4 regions of the uncultured Exiguobacterium sp. genome follow, and region 1 is predicted to be linked to each of the others. Evidence: predicted binding sites of a transcription regulator. Region 1 holds the regulator's gene; each other region holds the start of a gene.

What was found. The regulator Rex, encoded in region 1, represses fermentation and respiration genes when NADH is low (regulators of the CRP and FNR family bind a similar motif). The targets are predictions, from matches to a motif close to TTGTGAAATATTTCACAA.
Region 2: the regulator Rex is predicted to act here: its motif matches at 2,075-2,092, upstream of ACHWTJ_RS05590 (cytochrome ubiquinol oxidase subunit I).
Region 3: the regulator Rex is predicted to act here: its motif matches at 2,623-2,640, upstream of ACHWTJ_RS01000 (cytochrome C oxidase subunit II).
Region 4: the regulator Rex is predicted to act here: its motif matches at 2,841-2,858, upstream of cydD (thiol reductant ABC exporter subunit CydD).

What each region holds. Positions count from the first base shown of each region.
Region 1 covers NZ_CAXYJR010000005.1:7,159-14,548, forward strand. The annotation lists gene ACHWTJ_RS01910 (hypothetical protein) at 126-548, opposite strand; gene ACHWTJ_RS01915 (ABC-F family ATP-binding cassette domain-containing protein) at 548-2,449, opposite strand; gene ACHWTJ_RS01920 (redox-sensing transcriptional repressor Rex) at 2,617-3,276, shown strand; gene ACHWTJ_RS01925 (twin-arginine translocase TatA/TatE family subunit) at 3,276-3,473, shown strand; gene tatC (twin-arginine translocase subunit TatC) at 3,481-4,260, shown strand; tRNA gene ACHWTJ_RS01935 (tRNA-Ala) at 4,365-4,440, shown strand; gene ACHWTJ_RS01940 (S8 family serine peptidase) at 4,662-7,390, shown strand, end outside.
Region 2 covers NZ_CAXYJR010000005.1:774,142-781,531, reverse strand. The annotation lists gene ACHWTJ_RS05595 (cytochrome d ubiquinol oxidase subunit II) at 1-546, opposite strand, end outside; gene ACHWTJ_RS05590 (cytochrome ubiquinol oxidase subunit I) at 559-1,956, opposite strand; gene ACHWTJ_RS05585 (N-acetyldiaminopimelate deacetylase) at 2,191-3,303, opposite strand; gene ACHWTJ_RS05580 (LysR family transcriptional regulator) at 3,287-4,177, opposite strand; gene ACHWTJ_RS05575 (disulfide bond formation protein B) at 4,243-4,638, shown strand; gene ACHWTJ_RS05570 (FAD-dependent oxidoreductase) at 4,689-5,960, opposite strand; gene nadE (ammonia-dependent NAD(+) synthetase) at 6,075-6,893, opposite strand; gene ACHWTJ_RS05560 (BsuPI-related putative proteinase inhibitor) at 6,927-7,373, opposite strand.
Region 3 covers NZ_CAXYJR010000002.1:153,056-160,445, forward strand. The annotation lists gene tagD (glycerol-3-phosphate cytidylyltransferase) at 10-399, shown strand; gene ACHWTJ_RS00990 (CDP-glycerol glycerophosphotransferase family protein) at 475-1,599, shown strand; gene ACHWTJ_RS00995 (Crp/Fnr family transcriptional regulator) at 1,757-2,470, shown strand; gene ACHWTJ_RS01000 (cytochrome C oxidase subunit II) at 2,703-2,816, shown strand; gene ACHWTJ_RS01005 (cytochrome c oxidase subunit II) at 2,829-3,299, shown strand; gene ACHWTJ_RS01010 (b(o/a)3-type cytochrome-c oxidase subunit 1) at 3,301-4,992, shown strand; gene ACHWTJ_RS01015 (response regulator) at 5,093-5,722, opposite strand; gene ACHWTJ_RS01020 (sensor histidine kinase) at 5,719-6,744, opposite strand; gene liaF (cell wall-active antibiotics response protein LiaF) at 6,741-7,390, opposite strand, start outside.
Region 4 covers NZ_CAXYJR010000007.1:33,678-41,067, forward strand. The annotation lists gene ACHWTJ_RS14200 (hypothetical protein) at 1-473, opposite strand, end outside; gene ACHWTJ_RS14205 (neutral zinc metallopeptidase) at 657-1,499, shown strand; gene ACHWTJ_RS14210 (hypothetical protein) at 1,583-1,750, shown strand; gene ACHWTJ_RS14215 (nuclear transport factor 2 family protein) at 1,812-2,180, opposite strand; gene ACHWTJ_RS14220 (Rrf2 family transcriptional regulator) at 2,203-2,685, opposite strand; gene cydD (thiol reductant ABC exporter subunit CydD) at 2,894-4,624, shown strand; gene cydC (thiol reductant ABC exporter subunit CydC) at 4,621-6,330, shown strand; gene ACHWTJ_RS14235 (cyclase) at 6,455-7,096, shown strand; gene kynB (arylformamidase) at 7,137-7,390, opposite strand, start outside.

The sequences.
Region 1 (7,390 bases):
TCATCGTCCGATCCATTCTGACGACGAACGTTTCGATTCAAACAAAAGGAGTGGAGATTCCGGTAGCTAGACCGGTCTCTCCACTCCTTTTTCTTATATCGCACCTCTAATGAGTTAATTAAACTTCAAGGTTGCGGATCAATTTCGTTTGAAGAGGCTTCAAGACCATGACGTTTACTGTACTGATAGCCATCAAGTAAATAGAACACGATGGCCAGCGCCCAGATTCCGACGCAGCTGATCAAGAAAGCGATGAGCGGTGAGACCCTACCATAATACGATAGGATCAACGGATCATTGAGCTCGACGAATAGCTGTGTCGTCAGAAGCGTACAACAGAGTCCCGAGAGTAGACTGACGAGAAGACCACTCCATGTCTGGATGACGAGACCGATCATACATGAGATGAGGATGAACAATAAGTAAACGGCATTAAAGGCATCCGGTCGGATAAAGACGGATACATAATCGGCATACAACGGCACGAAATAGAGAACACCGGATAGTAATCCTAAGATGAGGTTAATGAAAAAACTTTTCGTCCGCATCAGTGTTGATTCTCCCATCGTTCCATCAATTCCAGTAGATCAACGTCGATTTGATCACGTTCTGCTGAAAGAGCTGTCGCTTTCGGAATGTCATTAAAGACTTCTGGTTCACAGAGTAATTGTTCGATTTCCGCTGAACGTTGTTCAAGCCGCTCGATATCTTGTTCGAGTTGTTCGATTTGCTGGCGGCGCTTGCGCTCTTCTTTCTGTGCTTCCTTGTCGATTGTCTTCGAAGCCGTGACTTTTGCTGCTTTTGCTTCCTCGGCTTCAAGACGAGCGATCTCTTCTTGCTCGGCTTTCTTCTCCATGTAATATGAATAATCGCCGAGGTATTCTGCCACACCCGTTTCACTCATCTCGATGACACGAGTCGCGATTCGATCGATGAAGTAACGGTCGTGAGAAACGAATAACAACGTCCCTTCATAGTCAACGAGCGCGTTCTCAAGGACCATCTTCGAATCCAGATCCAAGTGGTTCGTCGGCTCATCGAGGACGAGGACGTTCGTTTTCCGGAGTTTCAGTTTCGCAAGTGCGAGACGTCCGCGTTCGCCACCGGATAGCTCATGGACGATCTTAAAGACATCATCGCCACTAAATAGAAATTGCCCGAGGACGGAACGGACTTCTTGTTCGCGCATCAGTGGCCATTCGTTCCAAATCTCATCGATGACACGATTCCGGTCATTGAGTTCCGCCTGCTCTTGATCGTAATACCCGATCGAGACGCCGGTTCCGAAACGGAAATCACCGAAGAGGGGACGTAAGCGGCCGACGAGGACTTTTAAGAGCGTTGACTTTCCGATTCCATTCGGTCCGACGAGTGCCAGTGATTCGCCGCGTTGCAAGCGGAACGTGATGTCTTTTGAGACAGCTTCTTCGTAACCGATCGCCAATTGATTGACTTGAAGAACGTCATTCCCACTCTGTTTTTCGATCGGGAAGGACAGGACCGTACTGCGTTCATCTCCATCTGGCCGATCGAGCCGGTCGACCTTCTCGAGTCGTTTTCGGACACTTTGTGCACGTTTCGTCGTCGTCGCCCGGGCGATGTTGCGTTGAATGAAGTCCTGCATCTTCGCGATCTCTTCTTGCTGCTGTTCGAACTGCTTCATTTCCTGATCGTACAAGGCCGCTTTTTGCTCCAAGTACTTTGTATAGTTCCCAGTGAACTTACGACAGACATTGCGAGAGAGCTCATAGACGACATTGACGACTTGGTCGAGGAAGTACCGGTCGTGCGAGACGATCAGGACGGCACCACGATAACCACCGAGGTAACTTTCGAGCCAAGCGAGTGTATCGATATCGAGGTGGTTCGTTGGCTCATCAAGAATAAGAAGCTCTGGTGCTTGCAGGAGCATCTTCGCTAAGGCGAGACGTGTCCGTTGACCACCGGATAACGTCTGGATCCGGCGCGAGTAATCGTCCGGATAAAAGCGCATGCCATGCAGGACAGAGCGGATATTCGCTTCAAACTGATAACCACCGGCTTCTGAGAAGTCGTGTTGTGCTTGGTCATATGTCTTCAAGAGACGATCGTAAGCGACCGGGTCGTTCAAGATATGATCCATGCCCATCTCGATTTCCATCCGGCGCAGTGTCCGTTCTTGTTCCTGTAAATGTTCGAAGACAGTCAGCATCTCGTTCCAGATCGTCTCATTCGATTCGAGACCACTGTCTTGTGCGAGATAACCGATTTTGACATCCTTGCCTTTCATGATGTCACCCGAGTCATGACTGAGTTCGCCAGCAATGATTTTGAGCAAAGTCGATTTACCGGCACCATTTCGTCCGACGAGCGCAATCCGGTCCCGCTCTTGTACTTCCAATTTGATATTTTCTAAAATCGGCTCGACGCCGAATGATTTCGAGAGTTGGTTGACTTGTAAGAGTATCATTTCCATCCATCCTTCCACCCTTTAGTCTATCACGAACAAAAGCGCGAGGTCCTGCGGAATATATTATTTGTGACTATATGTGAAGTGGTTTACAATCAAGAAGAGTAGAAAGCTTTTTGCAAAGATTTGGGTGCCACGATGGATGTGGCCGAAGGGGGAACTGCAGGATGAATGGACCAGACACAAAAATTCCACAAGCGACAGCAAAACGGTTGCCGCTATATTATCGCTTCATCCAAAGTTTATACAATTCAGGCAAGCTCCGCGTCTCTTCTGCTGAGTTAAGCGAGGCGGTGAAGGTTGATTCAGCAACGATTCGTCGCGATTTTTCCTACTTTGGGGCATTAGGGAAGAAGGGATATGGATATAACGTTCAACATCTGTTAACGTTTTTCCGCAAAACCTTGAATCAAGATGAGGTGACGAATGTTGCCTTAATTGGGGTCGGTCATCTCGGAACAGCGTTTGCAAATTATAACTTTTTAAAGAATAATAGTACTCGGATAGTCGTTGCGTTTGATGCGGACGAAGAGAAGGTCGGAACAACGACGCATGACGTTCCAATCTATCATGTTTCGGACATGAAAGAACAAATCGAAGCGAATCAGGTCGATGTCGCCATCTTGACGGTTCCATCCCAGTTCGCACAGTCAGTAGCGGATGAGTTAGTCGAGTATGGTGTGACAGGCATCCTGAACTTTACGCCTGCGCGGTTGAACGTGCCAGCGAGCGTCCGGGTCCATCACATCGATTTATCGATCGAGTTGCAGTCGTTAGTTTATTTCATGAAGCATTATTCGCAATCAGCTGAAGGAGTGAAATCATAATGGAAAACCTTATCCCGCTCACGCTAGGTATCGGACCTGCGAGTATCGGATTAATCGCTGTCGTCGCGTTGATCATCTTCGGACCGAAGAAGTTACCGGAATTCGGTCGTGCTGCCGGTCAGACATTGAAAGAGTTCAAAAATGCTACGAACGGCATCATGGACGACGATAAAAAGGACGAACCGAAAGAGAAGTGATTGAATCATGACGGTTGATCAAGAACAAAGCATGACGTCGCACCTGGACGAACTGCGTAAGCGGATCGTCTGGTCGCTCCTCATCGTCGTCGTCCTGTTCGCTGTCGCATTTCCGCTCGTCCGACCGCTCGTCCGTTTTTTACAAGCGGACTTAAAAGAGCTCGGTATCGGATTAAATGCCTTCAACGTCGCCGATCCTTTAATGTTGTATTTGAATCTTGCGTTCATTATCGCGCTGATTTTAGCGTCACCGTTCTGGATGTATCAGCTGTGGGCATTCGTCCGACCAGGGCTTTATGAAAAGGAACAAAAAGCAACACTGACGTATATTCCAGTCATCTTCTTTCTATTTTTGGCTGGTGTAGCCTTCTCGTATTTCTGGTTGCTTCCCTTCTTGCTCGAAGTCTCAACGGATCTCGGGAAAGAATTGGGGATCGAGCAAGTCATCGGAGTCGAAAACTATTTCAGTTTCCTCATCCGGTTGACGATGCCGTTCGGTCTTCTCTTCCAATTGCCGGTCGTGACGATGTTCCTGACACGTCTTGGTCTTGTGACGCCATATTTCATGCGAAAGAATCGGAAATATGCGTATTTCGCGTTGTTCGTCGTTGCGGCATTGATCGCACCACCAGACGTGACGTCACACTTGATGATCTCGGTGCCATTGTTCGTTCTCTATGAAATCAGTATCTTAATTTCTGCGCGAACGTACAAAAAGGTCTTGATCCTCGAGCAACAGGCAGAGCTTGAACGACAGGCGGATTTGATGCGTGAATTGAATAAATGAATCGTGAATTCCTTCCAGCCATTTCGGGAGGAATTCTTTTTTATGAAAGCGTTACGTTTATATTGATAAAGCAGTTAGCGATGCGTATACTAAAGATAATTCATGGGGGCTTAGCTCAGCTGGGAGAGCGTTTGGCTGGCAGCCAAAAGGTCGTCGGTTCGATCCCGATAGTCTCCACCAAATTCGTATATTTCAAACTCTTGAGAATTCAAGAGTTTTTTTGTTGTTCTCAAAATATGGAGATGTAATATAATGTGGCAATAAAAACAAATAATTATATAAAACAGACAGAACTGAATTGTTTATTTCCATCTATTTCATTAAACTAAATATACAGAATTTTCGTTTAAATGTTTTGTTGGTAACATCATTATAGTTTTTTAGAAAAGGGGAAAAGAAGCATGAAGAAGGAAATCGCACTCTTGGCAGCTGTCTTGATGACATCTTCCAACTTGGTCAGCGCTCAAGGAGCACTGTCCTCGCAAGACAAGTCAAGTGGTCAAAAGCCGCACGCCCTCTCACTTAAGAAAACAGGGCAGGAGAAGGTGTATAAGCAGTCTGACAAGGTCCGCGTCGTCATCGAGATGGAGCAAAAGCCAGCGATTCAAATCGCACAGGCGCAAAATAAGCGGTATAGCACATTGAGCAATGCCGAAAAAGAATCCATTAAGGAACGTCTCGTCACTGTTCAGAAATCAGTCAAGTCTGCTATCGCGAAACAAGCGATTCCGGTGACATATAAAGAAAGCTTTACGACAGTTTTGAACGGTTTTAGTGGAGAAGTAAAGTTCGGGGATATTCAAGATATTAAGAAGTTAGATGGGGTCAAGGATGTACATATCGCGCACGAATACGCACGACCAAAAGCTGATAAAGGCGCTAAGCCGGATATGTTATATAGCAAGGACATGGTCAATGCGAAAGAGACATGGCAGGATTACGGTTTCAAAGGGGAAGGAACGATCGTAGCGGTCATTGACACGGGAATTGACCCGTCGCATAAAGACATGGTTTTGAGCCCGGAAACGAAGGTGGATTTAACAGCTTCTAAAGTTGAGAGTGCCAAAGAAACAAAAGGCTTAAAAGGAAAGTATTTCACAGAAAAAGTCCCATACGGCTATAACTATGCCGATCACGATAGTGAAATCCGTGATTTAGGCGCAGGCGCATCGATGCACGGAATGCACGTTGCGGGTACGGTCGGTGCCAATGGAGACGAAGCAAATGGCGGGATCAAAGGTGTCGCGCCAGAAACACAGCTGCTTGCCATGAAGGTATTCGGAAATGATCCAGGCATGCCATCGACATTCAGTGATATTTACATCAAAGCGATCGATGATGCGATCGCACTCGGAGCCGATGTCATCAACATGAGTCTCGGTTCAACAGCATCGTTCGTCAACGCGGATGACCCAGAGCAACGGGCGATCGTCAACGCGATGAACAACGGCATCTTATGTGCGATCTCTGCTGGAAACTCGGCATTCACAGGACATGGTGCAGGCAATCCGTATACAGCGAATCCTGACATTGGAGTCGTAGGATCTCCAGGGTTGATCAGCCAAGCGCTACAAGTTGCTTCTTTAGAGAATACGAAATTGACGCTTGAAGGTATGGCGCTAACGATTGACGGACAGGATGCTGGGTATTTGGCATACCAAAAACAGGACTCGCCGAATCCGATTAAGGTATTCAATAAGGAAAAGCAAGACGTCATTTATGTCGGCGATGGTCAAGCATCGAACTATCAAGGAAAGGATGTCAAAGGAAAAGTTGTCTTTGTTGTGCGTAACGGTAGTTTCAATTACGGCATGATTCAAGCAGAAGCTGAGAAACAAGGAGCAGCCGGTGTCATCGTTCGTGGACGAGTCGATCATGGGGATTATGTCAGCATGGCACTCAACAATCCGACGATTCCGATGGTGACGCTCAGCATCGCTGACGGGAATGACCTCGAAGAAAAAGCGAAAGCAGGAAAAGCAATTGCTGTGACGTTCGATGGAAAAGCGGTCTCAGCAGATAACCCAGTAGCGGGCGAGATGTCTGATTTCACATCATGGGGTGTTACACCAAACCTTGACTTCAAACCAGAAATCACAGCACCGGGTGGAAAAATCTACTCGACGCTCAATGATAACGAATATGGCGTCATGAGTGGAACATCGATGGCAGCACCACACGTCGCTGGAGGAACAGCACTCGTCATGCAACGGATTGCGAAGGACTTCAAAGTCGACGGTGCGACACGCGTTAAACTCGCGAAGAACATCCTCATGAACACGTCACGTCCACAGCTTGATAAAGGGCAGTATAATGCTGAAGCGAAAACTGGTAGCTTCTATTCACCACGTCGTGAAGGTGCTGGTCTGATGGATCTACGTGCTGCGATGAAAACACCAGTCGTCGTTACGGAAACGAAATCAGGTGAAGGAAAAGCTGCACTCAAAGAGGTCGGCGAGAAATTCACGTTCACACTCGATTTGAAAAACTACAGTAGCGAAAAAGTGACGTATCAATTAGCTGGTACGGTTCAATCGGATCTCGGTGCAGAAGGGACGAACTTCCTGGAAGCCAACAATATTTATAAGAAAAACTCAGTGGATGCGGTCGATCCGAATAAAGGAACGTTCCCGATTGCATTCGCAGTCGGTTCGAAGAAAGCAAGCACTGTCTCCATTAATCCGAAGAGCTCAACGAAAGTAAGTGTATCGGTCGACTTAAAAGATACCGTTGATTGGGCAAATGGTCTTCCGCTTGAGCAAGTCTTTGAAAATGGCTACTTCGTTGAAGGTTTCGTTCGTTTAATCGATACGAAGAGCAAAAACCCGGAATTGACAGTACCATACGTCGGATTCAAAGGAAAGTGGGATCAGGCACCGATCGTCGATGCACCGCGTTATGACGAAGAGAAGACGTTCTACGGATTAACTGGGTTAGCGACAGAAGTAAAAGATGATTTCGAGTTCCTCGGAACGAACACGGCGGGAAAAGTCGTTGAAAACAAGGTTGCGTTCTCACCGAACAATGATGGTAGCGTGGATGAAGCGTTCCCAGTCCTCTCGTTCCTTCGTAATGCACGAAAAGTCGAGTATTCGATTCTTGACCGGAATAAAGCAACACTCCGTAAATT
Region 2 (7,390 bases), 770 kb from region 1:
GAGGAACATCGCGCTAATGTATAAGACAGATACGATAGCGAGCGCTACGACCGTCCACGAGTAAAAGTTCGAAAATAACTTCGTTCCTAAAAACTCGACAGTATCATTCGTTTTACGGATGAAACCACCTTGACTGATTGTCAACGTTGTCGACATTGCAGCAGGAATGAGTAATCCTGTTGCTCCATATAAAAATGTGTAGAACATGCTGTCATTTGATCCATAATTGGCGAATGCATAAAAACTACCACGAATCGCAATCAAAACGAGGACGATTGACGCTGGTACAAGTAGTGCCGTACCAAAGTAATAAGCAGAGTCTGGGAAGAACCCGACGAGTCCTACGAAGAAGAATACGAAGAAGACATTCGTTACCTCCCAAACAGGAGAGAGGTAACGAAGAATCAATCGATTCGTCAAATGATCCCGCTTCGTATATTTTGAATAAAAGGCGTAAAATCCAGCACCGAAGTCAATTGAGGCAACGATGAGATATCCGTACAGGAAAGTCCAAAGGACCGTGATCCCTAGTGTTTGAACGTCCAAATCGTTCCCTCCTTACTTGTTATCATCCACGAACATTGCTTCACCGCGTGCATGGTGATTTTCAGCAAGTTCTTGAAGTTCTTTTCCAACCGTGTTTTTCTTGAACATCCGTAATAAGACGACTGTACAAATCGTACCGAGCAACAAGTACAACGCACTGAATAAGATGAGCATTGGACCAACTGCTGTTGAAGTCGTCGCTGCATCCGCTGTCCGCATGATACCGTAGAGCGTCCAAGGTTGACGACCAATCTCAGCGTACATCCATCCCGCTTCGATTGAAATCATCGCTAGCGGACCACCGATGAACACGCCTCGTAAAATCCACTTATTATATGGATTCAATTTTTTCAAACGGAACGCCAAGATAAACAAGGCAGAGATAGCAGTCAAGTACATTCCAATCGATACCATGATATCAAAGAAATAGTGAACGATCAGAGGTGCTTGATCTTCTTTTGCGAATTCGTTTAGACCGATGACTTCCGTATTCGGAGCCCCGCCTGCAAGAATCGAGAGCGCATATGGGATTTTGACGGCTCCCTTGATTTCATAACTGCCGTCTTCTTGCTGATCAAGTATCCCACCAAAAATTAATTCTGCTTCACTTGTCGTATCAAAATGCCATTCCGCAGCTGCTAGTTTTTCAGGCTGGTATTTCGCTAAATATTTCCCTGAGAAGTCACCGACAAGTGCTGTCGAGAATGCGAAAATTAGACCAGCCATGACAGTGAGACGAAGAGCTTTCTTATGATAAGCCTTCTCTGCTGCTGAGAGTGTCTTTTTGCGAAGCAAATGGAACGCCGCGATCGCTGCCAAGATGAAGGCAACAGTCAAGTAAGCTGAGACGATGACGTGTGTCGCCTTCGTCGGTGTCGCTGTATTGAACATTGCTTTCAATGGTTCGATTTGTGTCAACGTACCATTGACGATCTTAAATCCTTCGGGTGAGTTCATGAAGGAGTTGACTGTCGTAATGAAGAACGCTGATGCTGTCGCACCAATGACGACTGGAATCCCAATCAACCAGTGCAACCATGGATTTTTGAAACGGTCCCACGTATACAAATAAATACCAAGGAAAATCGCTTCAAAGAAGAACGCGAACGTTTCCATGAACAATGGCAGGGCAATTGTTTGACCTGCCACTTGCATGAGTGACGGCCAAAGTAACGATAGTTGCAAGCCGATTGCCGTCCCTGTTACGACACCGACTGCCACGGTAACGACGTATCCACGCGTCCACCGTCTGGCTAATAAGATATAATCTGGATCTTTGCGTTTCAGACCGATGAATTCAGCTGCCAGTACCATGAGTGGTACACCGACACCAATCGTCGCGAAAATAATATGAAACGCTAGTGTGAGCCCTGTCAACAATCGACTGAGCACTACGGGATCATTGAACATGTATATAGCCCCCTCTTCCTAAAACATACTTCTCTATATGGTCTATAACCGTATCATAGAGAACATAATCCTTTGTGTCTGTTTATAATGTTTGATGTAACAAATTGTTCACATATGCACGTGATTTTCTTCACAAAATGTTCGAAAACTCTTATTCCTACATATATTAAAAGCTTTCCCATTCCTGAATTCGAAAGGGAAAGCTTTATATCCTTTATTATTCCATAAAACTTTTTAAACATACTCCCGGAAATAATGGTCGAGTAAATCGATGACAAAAGGAATGGCTGATTCATCTGGATTTAATGTGGGTTGATGCAAACCAGATGTCGGATTATCGACACCGAGCCAAAACATCATCCCTGGGATTTCTTTCAGCATGAAACCAAAATCTTCACCCGTCATCGCTGCATCGCATTCAATATAATTCGCATTCATCTTGACGAATGATGAAAATTTATCAACGATTTGTCGATCATTGACGACCTCGTAATAGCGATTACCGAATTGTAGATCGATTTTAACACCAAACGAAGCTTCGATTCCTCGAATGATATCACGGACACGACGTTCCAGTTTTTCCATGTCTTCACCGTTTAACGCACGCATCGTTCCGTCAAGGACTGCTCTTCCAGCAATGACGTTTTCTCGAATCCCGGCATCGACCTTTCCAATCGTGATGACGCTACAGTTCATAGGATTGATGGAGCGACTGACGATTGTTTGCAATTGCATGATCAAGGCTGCTTGCGCAACGACTGTATCAATCGTCAAATGAGGGAATGCCGCGTGACCACTTTGACCATAGATTGTGATATGGACTTCCCGAGCACTTGCGAACAGAACACCTGGACGACTAGCAATCGTCCCGACTGGATATTCCGGCGCGACGTGAAGACCATACATCTCACTCGGACGATATTTTTCAAACAACGGACTTTTAATCATCGGTTCCGCCCCACCCGGTCCTTCTTCTGCCGGTTGGAATAAAAAGACGACATCATCCATGACAGGTAGTTCAACGATGCGTTTCATCAACCCTAACGCAATCGACGCATGCATATCGTGTCCACAAGCATGCATGAACCCTGGATGTTCCGAGCAAAACGGAAGTCCAGTTGCTTCTTCAATCGGTAATCCATCAATATCTGCTCGGTACCCGATCGTCCGATTTCCAGTCAATCCTTTCACTCGAACAAAAACACCCGTTTCGAACGTGTCATACGTGACACGATCTGGTGGATAAGCACGAATTTGTTCCAATATAAAAGCTTGCGTCTTAAATTCCTTGAACCCAGGTTCTGGTATTTTATGAAGCGCGCGCCGCATTTCAATGGCGTATTCCATCTGACTGACTTCCTCCTTCTTCTTTTACGATGTCCCAAAATGCTTGGACTTGTTTTAGTTCGAGCATCGATTCCGTGGACAAGATCCATGTATCTCGCTTTAATATCTTTCCCGATGATGTCTTTAGTGGAAGCTGCATGACTTCATTCGATTGCTGAATCGTCGACTCAGGCAAGATCGCAAAACCGATGCCATGTAGAGCCATCTGTTTACACGTCTCAATTTGATCGACGACCAGTGTCCGAGAAGGTGGGCTTGCGAACCGATCTTGCCACCACTCTAAAATTTCTTGGTAGTATGTCGAATCACTCTTGAACTGGATGAACGGTCGATCCGTCACGCGCAATTGTTCAATCGACGTCAGCTCACTGTCGACAAGATAGAGCGGATCTGAGAAAAGACGTTCTTTGACACCTTTCCAATCCGGGTTTCCGCGAATGATGCCAATATGAAAGTGCTCTTCTAGCATATGACGCATCATCTCACTTGACCATCCGGTGACTAACTGGACGCGCACATGTGGATAACGCTCGACGAATCGTTTTAAGACACGGGGGAGCCAGTATTGCCCCATGATGGAAGCGACGGCAATTCGAAGTGTTCCATACACGGCTCCCTCTTCTGCTGTCAATTCACTTTTTAGTTCCAGTTCCTTACGATTCATCTCTTTTGCGAGACCAATCACTTTTTCTCCTTGCGGTGTGATGCTTAAGCCACGCGATGAACGAATGAATAGTTTTGTTCCCCAGCGCCTCTCAATCGCAACGAGACGTTGACTAAGCGCAGGTTGTGAAACGAATAATCGTTCGGCGGCTCGTCTCATATTCAATTCTTCCGATAAAGTGATCAACATTTCCATTTCCGACACTTGCAATGTGAGATTCGACTCCTCATGATATAAGATGGCATTAGTTTAACACGTTAGAAAGGACGATACATATGACACGCTATCATTTTATGTTTATCATCTCAACGATTGCAACGCTTGGCAGTCTCTATTTCAGTGAAATTCGTGGATTCATCCCATGCCCTCTCTGTTGGTGGCAACGGATATTCATGTATACGACTGCCTTTTATTTACTCATCTCGCTATTCCGGTCGAAAACGATCGATCCTCTCTTTGTCCGTCTTTATGTGCTTGCCGGATTTGGTGTCGCCTTATACCACGTCATCCTTGAGCGCTTACCCGATGGCGAAGCGTTATGTACAAGCGGCTGTCTCGTCAAGTGGGTCAACTATTTTGGTTTCTTGACGATTCCGATGATGAGTCTCATTGCCTTTACATTACTCTTGATTCTAGCGTTCTATCCAGCACGTTCGAACAATGAAGCGTAAGATACAAAAAAAGAGAAGTCGATTCGACTTCTCTTTTTTGTCGTTTGACATTACTTCCATTGATTGAAGACACTTACGGCACTTGAGAACGCTAGCTCTGAGAGTTGCCCTTTCCCTTCACACCAGTCCCCGACGAAGGCGACATCTGAATGATTTGGAAGTTGTGTCGCAAGAGGTTTTTGTCCCATTCTCCACTTGATTTCTTGTACGACTGCTCGTTTAATCGTTCGTTCTGCGACGACCCGTTGTCGCCAGTCCGCAAAATGAAGATCAAGCATTTGTTCGATTCCCGTTCGAACATGTTCGATATACTCAGGATCCTCAAGTCGATCGTGTTCGAGATAGGCGATTGCTTGAAGCACTTGACCATCCTTCGGAGCAAGACTTGCATCGTAATGCGATAAATCCGTGATGAATGCCCGATGCGATCGGTCATAGATATATGAATAAGGTGTTTGGATGTATGGCTGAAGGCCGAGATCGTAAACGAATACTTCTACCTGTTCATGACTAGCGTACGGTGTCACAAACTGCTGAATCGTCGACGGCGTCGCCATTTTCAAGATTTCACGCGGTGGTATGGCAAAAATGATTCGTTCGACGTTCCATTCTTGTTTTTTCCGATCGCGCACCAAGAATCCTGTTGTAGTCGCTTCGACTGCTGTTATCTTTGTTTTTTTCAAGATTTCTCCACGGTTCTCTAAGATGATCCGTTCTAATTCTTGTACTAATCCTTGCCATCCTCCTTCGATGTACGAGACGGGCTTTCGCGTCCGAAAAAGCTTTTGATAATACTCGAAATAGACGTCTGACGGAATTTTTTCCGGCTCCGCCGTAAAAAAATTCGTCGAGGCCAAATCAAGCATCAACTGCGCCACTTGTTCATCGACTCGTTCTGTTTTTAACCATTGTCCGATCGACTGTTGCGGATTTCCTCGTTCAACTCGTAAAATCGTCTTAATGATCTCCCATGTAAAACGAACTTTGTTCGTTCCTTCGATGACTTCGGTTTTCAGTAATCCCCACGCATTCGCAGGCACTGCTGTCAAATGTCCTGAAAACTCATATTTCGCACGACTCGCTGAAAAATCGAGCCACGTCACTTCGATACCGAGTTGTTTTGTTAGTTTGCGAAGAATCGATTGATCACGTCCATAAATCGCATGGGCACCGTAATTAAACGTAAACCCCTTCACAGTTTGAGAGGTAGCACGTCCTCCGAGTAACCCAGCATCCCAAAGCGTGACCGGTTTTCCTTGTTTTGCGAATAATGCCGCTACCGTCAATCCGGACAATCCCCCACCTATGATTCCAATCGTCATACTCCCGCCTCCTCAACCGTCGTTTCTCTTCTTTTCCCATTACGGCTGAAGAAGAATCGAAGAACATAAAAAAAGCCATGATTTCAATCATGAAATCACGGCTTTTGCAGTGGATTATGCTTTCCACCATTCATCGAGTGGCGAGACAGGCATATGATGCTTGTGTCCAACACGTTTATACTGCGTCTCTAACTTTTCTTGACTTGCTTCTGAAATCGTTTTGCCCTCCAAATAGTCATCGATTTCTTCATATGTCATACCGAGTGCGACTTCGTCCGGTAACGCTGGACGGTTTTCTTCAAGGTCTGCTGTCGGAACTTTTTCAATTAAGACTTCTGGTGCGTTCAAGTAACGTAACAGTTGTTTCCCTTGCCGTTTGTTCAGCCCTGTCAATGGTGTCAAATCACATGCACCATCACCATGTTTCGTATAGAACCCTGTCACGAATTCAGCTGCATGATCCGTTCCAACGACTAAGCAGCCATAATGAGCAGCTAAATCATATTGACTTTTCATTCGTTCGCGTGCTTTCGTGTTTCCTTTACTAAAGTCCGAAAGTTCTGCACCGGTAGCTTCTTCGAATGCCCGCATTGATGCTTCGACCGCTGGTTTGATGTTCACCCGAAGCGAATGATCCGGTTGAATGAATGTCAAAGCTGTTTGCGCATCTGCTTCATCTTGTTGTTCACCGTAAGGCAAGCGAACCGCATAAAATGCGACATCTTCCCCCTCTTCTTTTCGCAACTCTTCAACTGCCAGTTGGCACAGGCGACCTGCGAGCGAAGAATCTTGTCCACCGGAGATACCTAATACGAACCCTTTTGCCCCTGTTTGCTTGAGATATGCCTTCAAGAAGGCTACCCGCTCTTTTACTTCTTGTGCTGGGTCAATGACAGGTTTTACGCCTGTGACCCGGATGATTTCTTGTTGCATGAATCGCTTCACTCCTTCACATCGTGTTGATCGTCATTTTGAATCAATCGTTTGCTGATCCGTCGTTTGTTTCGCACTTGCTCCCTTGAACTGACGGATTGTCGATACGCGAACTTCCGTGCTATCACCTACAGAGGAGATCGGTAATTCAACCGTGTACTGTTTTGTTTCGCGTTTCGTGAACGTATCCTTTTCAATCGCTTGCGTGAAAACTTGCTCTTTCTCAAAATCATACGTGACGTGTTGTTTCGCATCAATCAATTGAGCCTGAAAACGTTGTGAGGAAGGATACGTCACATTTACACTGTGATCATTTGGATTCGTTAAAGAAATGTCTAATTGCATCATGTCGTCCTGCTTTGTCGTTTTGACTGCGATCTGAATCGGTTTGTTCATCGTTTTTGTTGCCTGTTGTTTCTTTTCCTGGCAACCTGCTAAACAAACAGTAAGCAGCAACAGAATGAAAACGAGACGTTTCATTTCATCCCTCCTTTTAC
Region 3 (7,390 bases), on a different contig from region 1:
TGTTTTAGGATGAAGAAGGTCATTACGTACGGTACATTTGATTTGTTACATTGGGGACATATCAATATTTTACGTCGCGCTAAAGAGATGGGAGATTATCTAATTGTTGCGATCTCGACAGATGAATTCAACCGTCTAAAGCATAAACAAGCATATCATAACTATGAGAATCGTAAATTAATTTTAGAAGCAATTCGTTACGTAGATGAAGTCATTCCAGAGAACAACTGGGAACAAAAAGTAGAAGACGTTCAAAAACATAATGTGGATGTATTCGTTATGGGAGATGACTGGAAAGGTGAATTTGACTTCTTAAAAGACCATTGTGAAGTCGTTTACTTGGAGCGTACTGAAGGAATTTCAACTAGCCAAATTAAGAATGAGCTAGGCTCGAATTAATGGATGAAGAGACCTCGCGGGAGTGAGGTCTCTTTTTTAAGGGAGTCGCTAAACATGCGTTCAATAATCATTTCGATGTATCTATTTATCTTTCGAATCGCATATCATCTGTTCTGTTTATTACCTGTTCAAGAAAAGACATTGTTTTGGATGAGTTATGGTGAAAATGCAATACCAATTCATCAACGTCTGATTCAACAAAAAAAACAGTTAAAGCAGGTTCTCATCTTTGACAAGCGATATATGAAAAATATGCACTCTTGGAATGTCGATCATAAGGTTGCCTATACTCCGATGCGAGTACTGTCAATATCGTATCATCTAGCTACTTCAAGTCATGTATTTTTAGATAATTATGTGGGAGAACTGAGTGTGTCTTCCTCGAGAAAAAATACGGTGCGAATTCAGCTATGGCACGCCGCAGGAACATTGAAACGGTTTGGATTGACATCATCGAAAACGGATTTGATGTCAACACGAGCACAAAAACGATTTCGACGAGTGTATCAAGAGTATGGAGACTTTATTGTTCCGGGAATGCGTTGTGCCGACCAATTCATGGCACCGCACGATTTAGACCAGTCTCATTTTAAACCGTTTGGCATGCCACGAACGGATTATTGGTTCGATCAAATCCAGCGTGAGCGCCGAACGACTGAACTAAAGGAACACTACGTAAAGTCTGATCGTCGTATTTTGCTATATGCTCCTACATATCGGGAGTATCAAAGCACGGAAGATCAGACGATGCGACAATTCGAGCAACTGGCGAAAGCAGGGTGGACGATTCTCGTTAAGTTACATCCGACGATTCGTGCACTTTCAACTTATACATCTACTCATATACATCTATTGGATGATGCTTATTCGATCAATGACTATTTGCTCATCACCGATGTTCTAGTGACGGACTATTCATCGATTCCATTTGAATGCTGTCTTCTTAAGATTCCAGCGTTCCTATATACGCCCGACATCGACACATATCGACAACTACCAGGGCTTGTCGATCAGTATCCGAAACCATTACCTGTGCGACAGACGGAGCGAATGGAACAATTGACGCAGTGGATCATGTCTGACACGATACTTGAAGAGTGCCGTCAGCACATGCAGGAATTCCAAACAAGTTGGTATGATCATCCACCTGGTCAAGCAGTTGAACGAATTGTTCATCATTATTACGGAACAGATATGTGATACCATATCTGACGATTGCTATAATTTTAGAAAGCGGTCGTCAGATATTTTTTAAAAATAAATGTGAAACATTGAACAAAGTTTGACAATCTTTTGAAAATCCATTCTTTTCGACTGTGATGTTCTATACTTAAAGCAGAAGAAAAGGAGAGGAGAAATGGATATGCTGACTTGTGGAACGACTGAAGCTAATACGTTCGTCTTATCACCCGAAACGCGAACATTGCTTGAGAGCTTCATGACGGAAACGACGTTCAAAAAGGATTCCATCGTCTGTTGGGAAGGAGAAATGAACGACAAGTTGTTTTATGTGAAACAAGGAGGCGTCAAGCTATCGAAGCTGACGAAAAAAGGCAGTCCATTACTCATGTTTTTATATTTTAAAGGAGATCTGTTTGGTGAATTTGATGTAGGAGAAGCTTTTCCGAGCTCATACAGTATTGAGACGATGGAAGATAGTATCATCGGCTTCTTATCGAAAGCACAATTAGAGGAACTCATGAAGAAAGATGGTACTTTTGCGCTCGAGATCATGCGGTGGCAAGCATTGATGCGGAAACAGACGGAGACCAAATTGCGCGACTTATTATTGTTCGGAAAACCGGGTGCACTAGCTTCGACGTTACTTCGTCTTGTCGCGATGGAAGGTGAGCAGGCGGGAGAAACCTATCGTCTTGCAAAACGTCCATCCGACGGGGAGTTCGGTCAATTAATTGGTGCACCTCGTGAAACGGTCAATCGGATGTTCTCCCAGTGGAAAAAAGAAGGTGTCATCTCGATGACGGCAAAAGAAATCATCATTCACGATGCGCAGTATCTGCGGGATTTGTGCCATTGTGAAGGATGCCCAGCAGGTGTGTGTCGAATTTAATGTCGAGTATACGAACAATTCGAACATGAAGCAGAATCTTTCTGCCTTATGTTTGGATTGTTTTTTTGCTTATGCGTAGTATTTCCTTCACTTGTTCAGATGTGAACTTTCTGTGTGTTTTTAGAAAGAAAAGTGCGGATTCTTCACATTTGAAGTGATATATATCACAGTTTCCAAACTTGCTGAATTCTTACAATAAAGACAAGTTCAAAGCAGGAGAGGAGTGATCACCATGAGTCAAAAATCAGAATCGAACCTTAAAGGAACTTTCGTTGCTGTCCTGATTGTAGCAGGTGTCATCATTGGGATGTGGAGCTCAATCTTTCTATTATTTCTATCACGGTAAGGAGGACTCACGATGCATATTCATCGTCTAGAAAAAATCTGGTTAATCTTTGGGGCAGCGATGCTTGGCGTCTTTTTAACCATCATCGGTGTATCCGCTTTTGCTTCCGGAAATCAACCGCCTTCCGATGCGACATTGATTGATCCGACGAAAGTCGATCAAACAAAACCGTTCGACAAGCCAGGACTAAAAAAAATCGATGACGACCGATATGAAGCGATCATCGTCGCACAAGCGTTTCAGTTTACACCAAAGGATATGGTCATTCCCAAAGGAGCGACGGTTGATTTTTTGGTGACATCAAAAGATGTCGTCCATGGCTTTGAAATCGTCAAGACGAACGTTAATATGATGGTCGTTCCTGGTCACATCAATTCCATTGAATATACATTCAAGGAAGCTGGCGAGTATCTGGTCGTCTGTAATGAATACTGTGGATCGGGTCATCATATGATGGCAACCAAAATCAAGGTGGTGGAATAAGATGAATGCCATTTCAAAAAAACTACGACAGTTCGAAATGGAGCGTGGCATGCCTGCTACCGTCATCGGAATCAAGGAAGCGAAGCTCGCTTTCGCACATGTCAGCTTTTCACTCGTTGCTTTATTGATTGGTGGTTTATGTGGATTATTGCAAACGATGGTGCGTACAGGTGTCATTCCGGAAATTGCTGGAGTTGGCTACTATGAGCTTCTCACTGCCCACGGACTGATGCTTGCGATCGTATTTACGACGTTATTCATTTTTGGATTACTGTTTTCATTTTTAGGTCAATCATTCGGACGCTTCGAAGACTTTCCACGGCGTCTTGGATGGGTCGGATTCTGGTTCATGATCCTTGGTGTCATTCTCGTCACGTGGATGGTACTTGCGGGAGAAGCTTCCGTCCTTTATACATTCTACGCACCACTCAAGGCACATCCTGTATTTTATATCGGACTCGTCATCTTCGTCGTCGGAACGTGGATCGCTTCGGGTGCCATGTTCCGCATGTATGCAGATTACAAGCGGGAACATCCAGGTGTTCATCCACCACTTCAAGCATACATGAGCATTATGACTGCCTTGTTATGGGTCGTTGCGACACTTGGAGTGGCAGCAACGATTCTCTTTCAACTCCTTCCTTTATCTCTTGGTTGGACGGATAAGGTCGGGATCGAGCTATCCCGGACGCTATTTTGGTACTTTGGTCATCCACTCGTCTATTTTTGGTTGTTACCCGCTTATATCGTCTGGTATACGGTCATTCCGAAAATCGTTGGAGGAAAGATTTTTTCTGACGCGTTAGCACGTATGTCATTTTTATTGTTCTTGCTCTTTTCATTCCCGGTTGGTTTTCACCATCAATTGTTAGAACCAGGAATCTCAGCATTTTGGAAATATGTCCAAGTCGTCTTGACATTCCTCGTCATCATCCCGTCATTGATGACAGCCTTCTCCATGTTTGCGACATTCGAGCTAGCGGGACGCCGGAAGGGGGCAACTGGCATATTTGGCTGGGTGAAAAAAATGCCGTACCGTGATGTCCGTTTTCTTGCACCATTCATCGGGATGTTGTTCTTCATTCCTGCAGGTGCGGGTGGGGTCATCAATGCGTCTCATCAACTGAATATCATTGTTCACAACACATTGTGGGTCACGGGACACTTTCATATCACGGTCGGTGCCGCTGTGGCATTGACGTTCTTTGGAACAGCGTACTGGCTTGTCCCGCTCTTACGTGGTCGGACGTTGACGTCGGCAATGAATCGTCTTGGACTTGTTCAAACGGCTGCTTGGACAATCGGAATGCTCTTCATGTCGACGGCAATGCATATTTCAGGTCTACTCGGTAATCCAAGACGGACCGGACCGGCCGCCTATTTCAAAGATTCACTCGTCGCCGACTGGATTCCGTATCATGTCGCAATGGCGATTGGAGGAACGATTTTATTCATCTCGATTCTGTTGTTCTTGTATGCGATGTTCCAGCTCGCTTTCCGGACACCAAAAGGAACGGAAGAATTTCCGATTGCTGAAACAGAAGAAGAGGCAATGGCAACGCCACTCTTCTTTGAAAACTGGAAATTATGGATCTTTGTAACGTTCGCTTTAATTGCGTTTGCGTACACAGTACCGATTTGGCATATGATCGAAAATGCTCCTCCGGGTGCTCCGGGATGGAAGCTTTGGTAATCGTATCGCACAATATCAAAACCCCCGGACAGTCTCTCGATCAGAGACGGTCCGGGGGTTTTGGCATGTGCCTAAGAAATAAGTAATGAAGTGCTAAATCTTATTTGACGAGCTTATGCTTAAAGGCATAGACGACCGCTTGCGTACGATCCACGACATCGAGTTTCGACAAGATATTCGAGACGTGCGTTTTAACGGTTTTTAAAGAAATGAATAACTCGTCCGCAATTTCTTGGTTCGCCATACCACGAGCCATCAATTGAAGAACTTCCTGCTCACGTTCCGTTAAATCATCATGTAAGTGTGTCGTAGGACGACGAAGACGTTCCATCATTTTACCAGTCACTTGTGCTGCCATGACGGATTGACCGTTTGCCGTCTTGCGGATCGCTTCTGCGATGTCAAAGGCGCTAGCCGTTTTTAAAACATAACTCATCGCACCAGCTTCAATGACAGGATATACTTTCTCATCATCAAGAAAACTCGTCACGACGAGAATCTTTGCTTCCGGCCAGTCTTTGCGGATCAGTCGCGTTCCTTCGACACCATCGACTGGTTCCATTACTAAATCCATCAAGATGACATCCGGTCGGTGTTCAAGCGCAAGCAATGCTCCTGCTTGACCATCCGACGCTTCGGCGACGACCTCGATGTCTGGTTGTGTGGAAAGGAAAGCAGACACACCGGCCCGGACCATCTCGTGATCATCTACTAATAATACGCGTATCATACTTGCACCATCCGATCTTTTCTAAGTTTGACTTCGATTTGGGTTCCTTGTCCCGGAACACTGACGAGACGAATCGTTCCGCCCATCTCAGCCGTTCGTTCCCGCATTGAATTAATGCCATAAGAGGCAAGTTTTTTTTCATCAACGACAAATCCAACCCCATCATCATTCATGCTCAGGATGACTGTTTCGTTGAATTGTCGAAGTTCGATATCCATATGAGATGCTTTCGCGTGACGTAAGGCATTTGTTAATCCTTCTTGGACGATCCGGAACAACTCGTTTTCGATTTGTCGTGGGAGTGTCATCTCTTCTAACTTCCAACTCAATTGTGTGGACTGCTTTCTAGACAATTCTTCGAGCAATTGCGAAAGTCCTTGTTGTAACGTCATTCCTTCGAGTTCGACGGGGCGAAGTTGAAGTAAAAGCGAGCGCATTTCAGACTGCGCCGTTTGCGCCATCGTCTCGACCATCTCAATCTGTTTGGCAGCAGCTTCAGGTTGAGACAGAATCGTCTGTTTGGCTGCGGTCGTCATCATGGAGATGGCATAAAGTTGTTGCGAAACGGAGTCGTGTAAATCACGTGCGAGTCGCTTACGTTCTTCCGTAACGGCTTGAACTCTTACTTGTTCAACATGTTGCGGACGTGTACTGATTTTTTGGACGGTCTCGACTTGTTCGTCGATACGTTTTCCAATCCGCGACAAGCGCGTCAACGTATGGAAGTAAGGACCGGGAACGATCGTGACATCTTTTCCTTGTTCTAGTTCAATGATGGCAGTCGTGACACGTTTGAAGTCACGGCGCAAGAAAAAGTAATGCATGCTGCCGATGGCAAGCGGTAGTAGTAAAGAGAGCCCAATGACGAGCAAAAGAACAGGAAAGTCCTGTTGGCGAACGAACAAGACATGCCAATCGACTTGACGTGTACTTAAGAACAACAACGTCGTCATGACGGCTGTCAAAAAGCCCGTCATGACTTGCAGAGCGATGACACCAAGCGGGAATTGATCACGCTTCATATCGAAGACACCTCCACGTTGCCAATACCGAGCATGACATGAATACGAACCTTACGTGTCGCTTCACCGTATTCCGGTGCCCGGAATTGAATGCGTCGATTGAAGAAGGTCGGAATCCGGCGGATGTCCGTCTTGACGCTTCCGAAACCGATCGACGTGTCGAGCGTATAGTCATAGCCGGATGGTAAAAGAATTCGGACGTCCCCGACGACACCGCTGACGACGATCAAAGTTTCACCTTCTGGGACATAGGCGTGCGTCAAATCAATTTCTAAATCCTTGACGATGAACTGTTCACTCAAATCCTGTAAGACATACGGTGCATCGGCTTGAGTCGAAAAGGAATACGCGGGTTGAATCTTGATACCTTCCTCTTCATATTGATGCGGGGCAATCCGTGAAAACAAAAATTCGCGAACGGAATGCCGTGTCACGAGAATGATCCCAAGATAGAGCAAAATCCCGGCAATTACAAAACCGATGGCAGCCGAACTGAGGACGACGCCAGCAAGAATGATCGTACCGACGATATAGAACAGAATTGCTAATTTTTCATGGTTGCGCCGTCGGAAATGAATTCCGACATAGTACAGCAGGAACGGAAATAAGACACCAAACAATACATTTCCTGCACCGGATAATAGGT
Region 4 (7,390 bases), on a different contig from region 1:
TGTTGAATTCGCGTGATCACCCACGGGTTCAAGGCATAAAACAACGCGGCGATCGCGAAAGCAATCAGTGAGAGATAAGAAAAGTGCTTAGAAACATAAACGGAATGGAGCCGTTTCGTAAAAGCAAACATCGATAAAGCAGAGATCGTTAACAGTCCGATGATGAATGACTTGATCAAGACAGGACCGGATGAGCCAAACAATAGACTGAGTAGATAAAACGGTAGGATGTAGAGCAATCGTGCGACATTCAGAAGCGTCGTCGTACTCCAGCGGTTGTTCCAGGCACCGTAGATTTCTTCTAAATAGCGATGGGAGGACAGTCCAAAGGATAGATCGCTGAACGTCACCATACCGGAACGAAACAACGGGAAGCTATAGATTAGGATGAATACAAACATACCAGATAGAACAAGGATGTCCTTACGGTACGTATGCATGAAGTTCTTGAGGTGTTGACGGAACGAGTGCATCGGACAGCTCCTTTCTGCGAAAATCCGTGCTGAACTTCTTCTCTACAGGAGGGCGATATTCCTAGAAATGGATGTACTTATTTTAGCAATGAATACGAGAAGGAACGTCCATCCTAAGACGTAGCGTTACGGACGAATGCTTTCGGGTAAAGACCTACAACGAAACGAGTAGGAGGAAAGCGCATGAAATGGAAGGGAAGAGAACGGAGTTCAAACGTTGAGGATCGACGGGGAATGGGCGGGAAAGGAATTGCCGGCATCGGTGGTGGTGTCGGGATCATCCTGCTGATCGTCATCACTTTGATGGGCGGTAATCCAGCTGAATTACTCGGAGACTTAACCGGCGGGGATCAGCAAAATGCGACGTACGAAGAAACAGCACAGGAAAAAGAAGCAGCGGACTTCGTCTCCGTCGTCTTAGCAGATACGGAACGGGTCTGGACGAAAGAATTCAAAGAAGATGGTAAGACTTACAAAGAACCAAAGCTCGTCTTATATACGGATCAAGTCAGTTCGGCTTGCGGACAAGCAGGGAAGTCCGTCGGTCCCTTTTATTGTCCCGGTGATCAAAAATTATACATTGATTTAAGCTTTTATGATGAACTGCAGACGAAGTACGGGGCACCGGGCGATTTTGCGATGGCTTATGTCATTGCGCACGAAGTCGGACACCATGTCCAGACGTTACTTGGAAAGTCGGACGAGATCATGCCACTTCGAGAGCAAATGAGTGAGGAGAAGTTCAACAAGTACCTCGTTCGATTCGAGTTACAGGCCGATTATTATGCCGGCGTCTGGGCGCATCATGCGCAAGGCGAAAACTTGCTCGAAGAAGGCGATCTTGAAGAAGCGTTGACGGCAGCGAATGCTGTCGGGGATGATACGTTACAAGAGAAGGGACAAGGATATGTCGTACCGGAAAGTTTCACCCATGGCACATCAATGCAACGAGAACGTTGGTTCCAAAAAGGTTTTGATAACGGCACGATCGAAGGCGGAGATACATTTAAAGCGAAGAATCTATAAAACGAAGTAACGACAGGCCTTTTGAAACATCTTCCAGTCGTTTCCGTAAAGAAGAGGGAAGGATTTAAAGGGGAGTGTCGAAGTTGAAGCACATCAGTCTATTTTTGTTGCTCTATACGGCTGTCGTTGTAATGACGTACATCGTGTCACGATTTGCGCCGGACTTGTTGATCTACATGGTCTATTTCGCCATTGCGTCATTACTTGTCATCACAGGCTATTTGTTGAAACGACTCGTACTAAAGCGCTAAATACCAAAAAACCTGTGTTCTGCTTGCGCGGAACACAGGTTTTCGTTGTTTAAAAGCCATCTTATGAACGGAACATCGTCGGATCATCTGGAACGTTCTCCAGGTAAGCGATTCGTCCGTTTTCATCGAGACGTGCGATATCTTTTCCGTCTTGCGTGAAGACACTACCGTCTGCCCGTTTCCCGCAAACTGCCCAGCGTGTTTCGTACGTTCCGGGTGTTGTTTCTTCCCAGCCTGCGTACATGTGCTTAATATCCTGATTCGCCGTGAACACATGACGGACGAACTGTTTCCAAGCGTCGATCCCGTGCTTTGGTTGTCCGTTCAGGATGAACGTGATGTCTGTCGTGAATAAGGAAACGAGATCCTCAAAAGCTTGTGCGTCTGTGCGTGACGCGTCGAATAAGTCAAAATAACGATTTAATACCATAGTAAAAACCTCTTTCTGTTCATTAAAGTGTCATCATCCGGTCTGTGATTAACGCATGCAACCGTTCTAAATGTTCCGGTGGACAGGAGTCGTCGATTGCTTGGCGGATCGAGCCAATCGATTCGCGCTTCAACGTCGATTGCCACGCGTCTTCCGCCTCTGTCATTAGATTCGAGAGTAGACCGATCTCCTGTTCCTGAATTCCCATCAAATCCTCAAAGACACCGCTTGACGCATACAACGTCTGCTTGCCCTCGATCGCTTGATAAACGTCAAAGATTTGAATTTCGTCTGCCGGACGCCGTAAACGAAAGCCGCCTTTGACACCCGGTACGGAATACAACAGATCCGCCTGAACGAGTTTTCGTAAGAGTTTTTGAAAATAGGTTGGCGAGGCACCGAGTTGCTGGCTGATGAATTCACCGGGCAATACAGCGCGATCCGGAAGGAAGGTCAAGAGCAACATCGCGTAGACGGATTGCTCGACCCCGGTTTTCATTTGCATGAGAAGTCCCCTTTCGTTAAACGTGGATAATGTATATCCATAATAGTTTTATTCGAAAGAATTGTCGAGTCATATGCTCTCACAAAACCGTCACACCTTTTCGACAGCATCTGCATGGCATCCCCGTTCCGGATTCGGTATACTGAATGTACGATATGTGAAAATATTCACTAAAAGTCGTTCACACTTTGTGAAAGGACGTTTGTATATGAATCCATTAAAAGGAATCGTCCAGATTCCACGCAGTATTCTCGTTCAATTTATCATTGCAGCTTTCCTGATGGGGGTTGCGGTCGTCGGTCAATCGTATGGCATCGTGTTGACGGTCGATCGGATTTTCTTGAAAGAACAACCGTTTGAAGCCGTTATTCCATTGCTACTCGTTGTCCTCGGGATGCTGTTGCTCCGGGTCGCCGTGACGTATTGGAACGGTCGTCTCGGTACGACGTTATCGGCACACATGAAGCAGGCCCTCCGGGAAGCACTCGTCGCGAAATACACAGGTCGTTCGGTCGAGATGATGCTCCAAGGGCAAGCGGGACAGAAGGTCAGTGTCTTGCTCGACGCTGTAGACGAGATGGACAGCTACTACAGTCAGTACTTGCCGAAAGTTGTCCAGACGACGATTGTTCCCTTGATGGTCTTGATCGCGGCATTCAGCTATGACTGGATCACCGGTCTCGTCATGATGATCACGGCACCGTTCATTCCGTTGTTCTACATCATCATCGGCATCATGACGCAAAAGCGGGCGGATGCTCAACTCGAGAAGATGACGGCGTTCTCAGGAACGTTCCTTGATACGTTGCAAGGACTGACGACCTTGAAGTTATTTGGTCGTGCGAAACGACAACGTGACGTCATCGAAAAAAGTAGTCTTGATTTCCGGGATGCGACGTTAACGGTCTTGAAGCTCGCCTTCTTGTCGTCGTTGATGCTTGAGTTCATCTCGATGCTCAGCATGGGAATGATTGCACTTGAAGTCAGTCTGCGCTTGATTTTGTTCCAAAGCATCACCTTCATTCCGGCGTTCTTGATGCTCGTGTTGGCACCAGAGTACTATCTTGCCTTAAAAGAGATGGGAGCTGCCTTCCATACGGGACGCGGTAGTGTCGCGGCAGCGAAACAGATCGCAGCCGAACTAACGGCAGACGATCGTCCCGTTGCCTTCGGTCAATCAGAACTTTCGATGAACCGTCCACCACGAATCGCCTTGGATGAAGTTGATTTTACGTATCAAGAAGGACGTTTTGCCTTACAAGACGTGACACTTGCGATCGAGCCATATCAAAAGGTGGCGTTGATCGGTCGCAGTGGTGCTGGTAAGTCGACTGTCTTACAGTTGATTGCCGGACTCGCGGATCCAAAAGAAGGACGAATTCTGCTTGACGGGATCGAGCGCAGTCAGGTGGAGGAAGCAAGTTGGTTCCGTCAGTTGAGCTACATCTCGCAACATCCGTATCTGTATGCCGGAACGCTGGCAGAAAACATTGCGATCGGTGAACTCCGTCAAGCGACGCCGGAAGAGATTTTTGAGGCGGCGCAGGCAGCAGGGCTCGAGGAGCTGATTGCGACGTTACCTGAAGGGGTCGACACGGTGATCGGAGAAGGCGGACGTGGTCTATCAGGTGGCGAGAAACAGCGCGTTGCGTTGGCACGCGCATTCTTGAAACGACCGAACGTCATCGTCTTTGATGAACCGACGACAGGACTCGACGTCAAAACGGAGCGACTGCTCCAACAAGCGATCGAACAGCTTGGACAAACCGCGACAGTCATCACTGTCGCACACCGCCTGCATACAATCGAGCGCTCAGATCAAATCGTCGTCCTCGACGGCGGACGAATCGTCGATCGTGGTACGCACGATGAACTACTTGGACGTGATTCGGAGTATGCTCGGATGCGTAGCGTCCAGAGAGGGGAGGAAACACGATGAAGGAACTACTAGGAATCTTTCGTTTGATGGTGCATCAAAAACGCGATATCGCCTGGTCGATCTTCTTCGGTGTCCTCGCTGGAGTGACGGCGGTCGGGTTATTCGCAGCAAGTGGTTACCTCATTTCAAAAGCAGCCTTGTTGCCACCGATCCAGACGCTCGCCGTCTTGATTGCCCTGCAAAAAGTGTCGAGTCTGACGCGCGCCGTCAGTCGATATGCGGAACGCTATTATTCGCACCGGGCGACGTTTACGATCCTCAGTGATATCCGGACGTCGTTTTACCGTCGACTCGAGCCGCTCGCACCTGGTATCTTCGGCAAATACCGGAGTGGGGACTTACTTGCCCGGATCGTCGGAGATGTCGAGAGCCTGCAAAATACGTTCTTACGCGTCCTCTATCCACCAATCGTCTTGTTGCTTGTCTTCTTCTGTACGATCTTTTTCGTCAGTTTCTTCTCGTGGACAATTGCCGGACTGTTATTGCTTGGTCTGATTCTGACTGGCTTTTTGATTCCAGGATGGTTTGCGTACCGTGAACAGCGTTTCGCACGTTCGGTTCGTGTCCGCCGTGGTGATCTGTCGACAGAAGTGACAGAGTTGTTCCAAGGCTATCGTGATTTGAAGATTTACCAGCAACTTGATCAAAAAGAACAGGACTTGAATGCGGTCGCGAAACGGTATGTCGAAGAAGAAAAACGGAATGGGTTACATGCCGTCTCGAACTTGGCATTGAATACGATGGTGACGCTGATCATCTCTTGGCTTGTTCTGGGTGTCGGTGCCTATCTCGTCGCAAGCGGACAGCTCGAAGGTGTTTTCCTCGCGTTACTCGTCATGACATCGCTGACCGTTTTTGAAAATGCGGCACCGATGGCGATTTTACCGGGCTTTTTCGAAGATAGCCGGCATGCTGCGAAACGACTTGATGAAGTCGTGACCGAGCAAGAAGAGCCAACTTATGACACGTTTGTTCTCAATCAGGCACCATCCTTTGAAACGAACGCGTTGGCGTTCACGTTCCCTGATGCACCGCGTCCGGTCTTACGTGACGTCACCGTCTCGATTCCTGCCGGCAAGAAGACGGCGATCGTCGGGGCGAGTGGTTCCGGTAAATCCACGTTACTCCAATTGATGTTACGGATGTATCCAGCGGACGGATTAACGATTGCTGGTCAAGATAGTCGGACGGTTGATCCGGAAGGACTTTGGCAACATGCAAATGTCGTGCTGCAACAGAATCATTACTTTTATGGAACGCTTCGCGACAATCTGTTGCTCGCAAACGAAGCAGCGACGGATGAAGCGATGCGACAAGCACTCGATGATGTCGGATTAACGACGTTCGAGTTGAGTGATCGTGTGTTTGAAAAAGGAGAGAACTTGTCTGGGGGAGAAAAGCAGCGGCTAGCGATTGCTCGTGTGCTCTTGCGGGAAGCCTCGCTTTACTTGCTTGACGAACCGACATCTTCCGTTGATGCTTTGACGGAACAGATGATTCTTACACGACTGTTTGAACGGGCAACGGATGCGACACTTGTCCTCGTTAGCCACCGGTTAGCTGGTCTTGAAGCGATGGATCAAATCATCGTCATGGATCAAGGTCAAGTCATCGAAGTCGGAACGTACGCTGAATTGATGGCGCAACAAGGGGCATTTTATGAGTTAAAACAAGTCGAACAGTCCGTGTTTGCTCCGATTGGATAAAGATATAGGATTGGCGATGACCAAATATGGTACATCGCCTTTTTTAGTTTATAAGGGAGAGCTGAAAAAACATGACAGTCCATCTCTGAAATGGTAAAGTCTAGAAAAAACGTGGAGGGGTTTCATGCATATTACACAATCATCCATTGTCGTCGATCAGACGAACGTTTCATATGATCATTTTCAAATGGGATCCAAACAGGTCTGCTTCTTGATTTCGGGAGCATCGTACCTATACGATCATCCTTACTTTTACTACAGTCGAATGGCATTACTAGCACGAGGCATCGATGTCATCTGTATTCACTATGTGACAGAAGAGCTCTTTTCGATGACAGACGCAGAATCGAATATGTGCATGACGCGCCGGGTCGACGCCGTCGTCTCAGAAGTACTTGCGACGCATCCATACGAAAACGTTCAGTTCATCGCAAAGTCGTTAGGAACAATTCCGCTAGCGGCATTGCTTGCTAAGCCGAATCTACAGACAGCACGCTTCGTTTTCTTAACACCCGTTCTTGAAGCCAAAGTAGTCGAACAAATCGCCAATTCGTCGCAAACTGGACTCCTCGTCATCGGAACAGCCGATAAGTTTTATGATGAAGTAGCACTTGAAACGTGTCGCACCTCACAACTGACGATTGATGTCATCGAAGGAGCGAATCATTCCTTAGATCAAGGATTCGAGGTCGATCCATCGCTTGCGATCCTCGGACACGTCGTTCGTCAAATTGAAGCCAATTTGTTCGAACTACTACCTAAGTAACAAAAAATCCGCCCAGCAGAGAGCCTGCTAGACGGATTTTTTAGTATGGACGAAGTAAGGCACGGACGGGACTACCGTCGCCGTCGACGAGCGGAAGTGGGACAGCATTGAGGTGGTAATCACCAGGCGTGATCGCATCGAGAACGAGTCCTTCAAGGATATGGACTCCATGCTGCGCCAGTGCGTGATGGGCTGCCATTTCCTTGCTATCGATCGCATCGACGCTTGGTAAGTCGAGACCAATCAGCGAAATCCCGAGTTCGCCGAGACGTTCAGCAAGACTTGGCGTCAAGA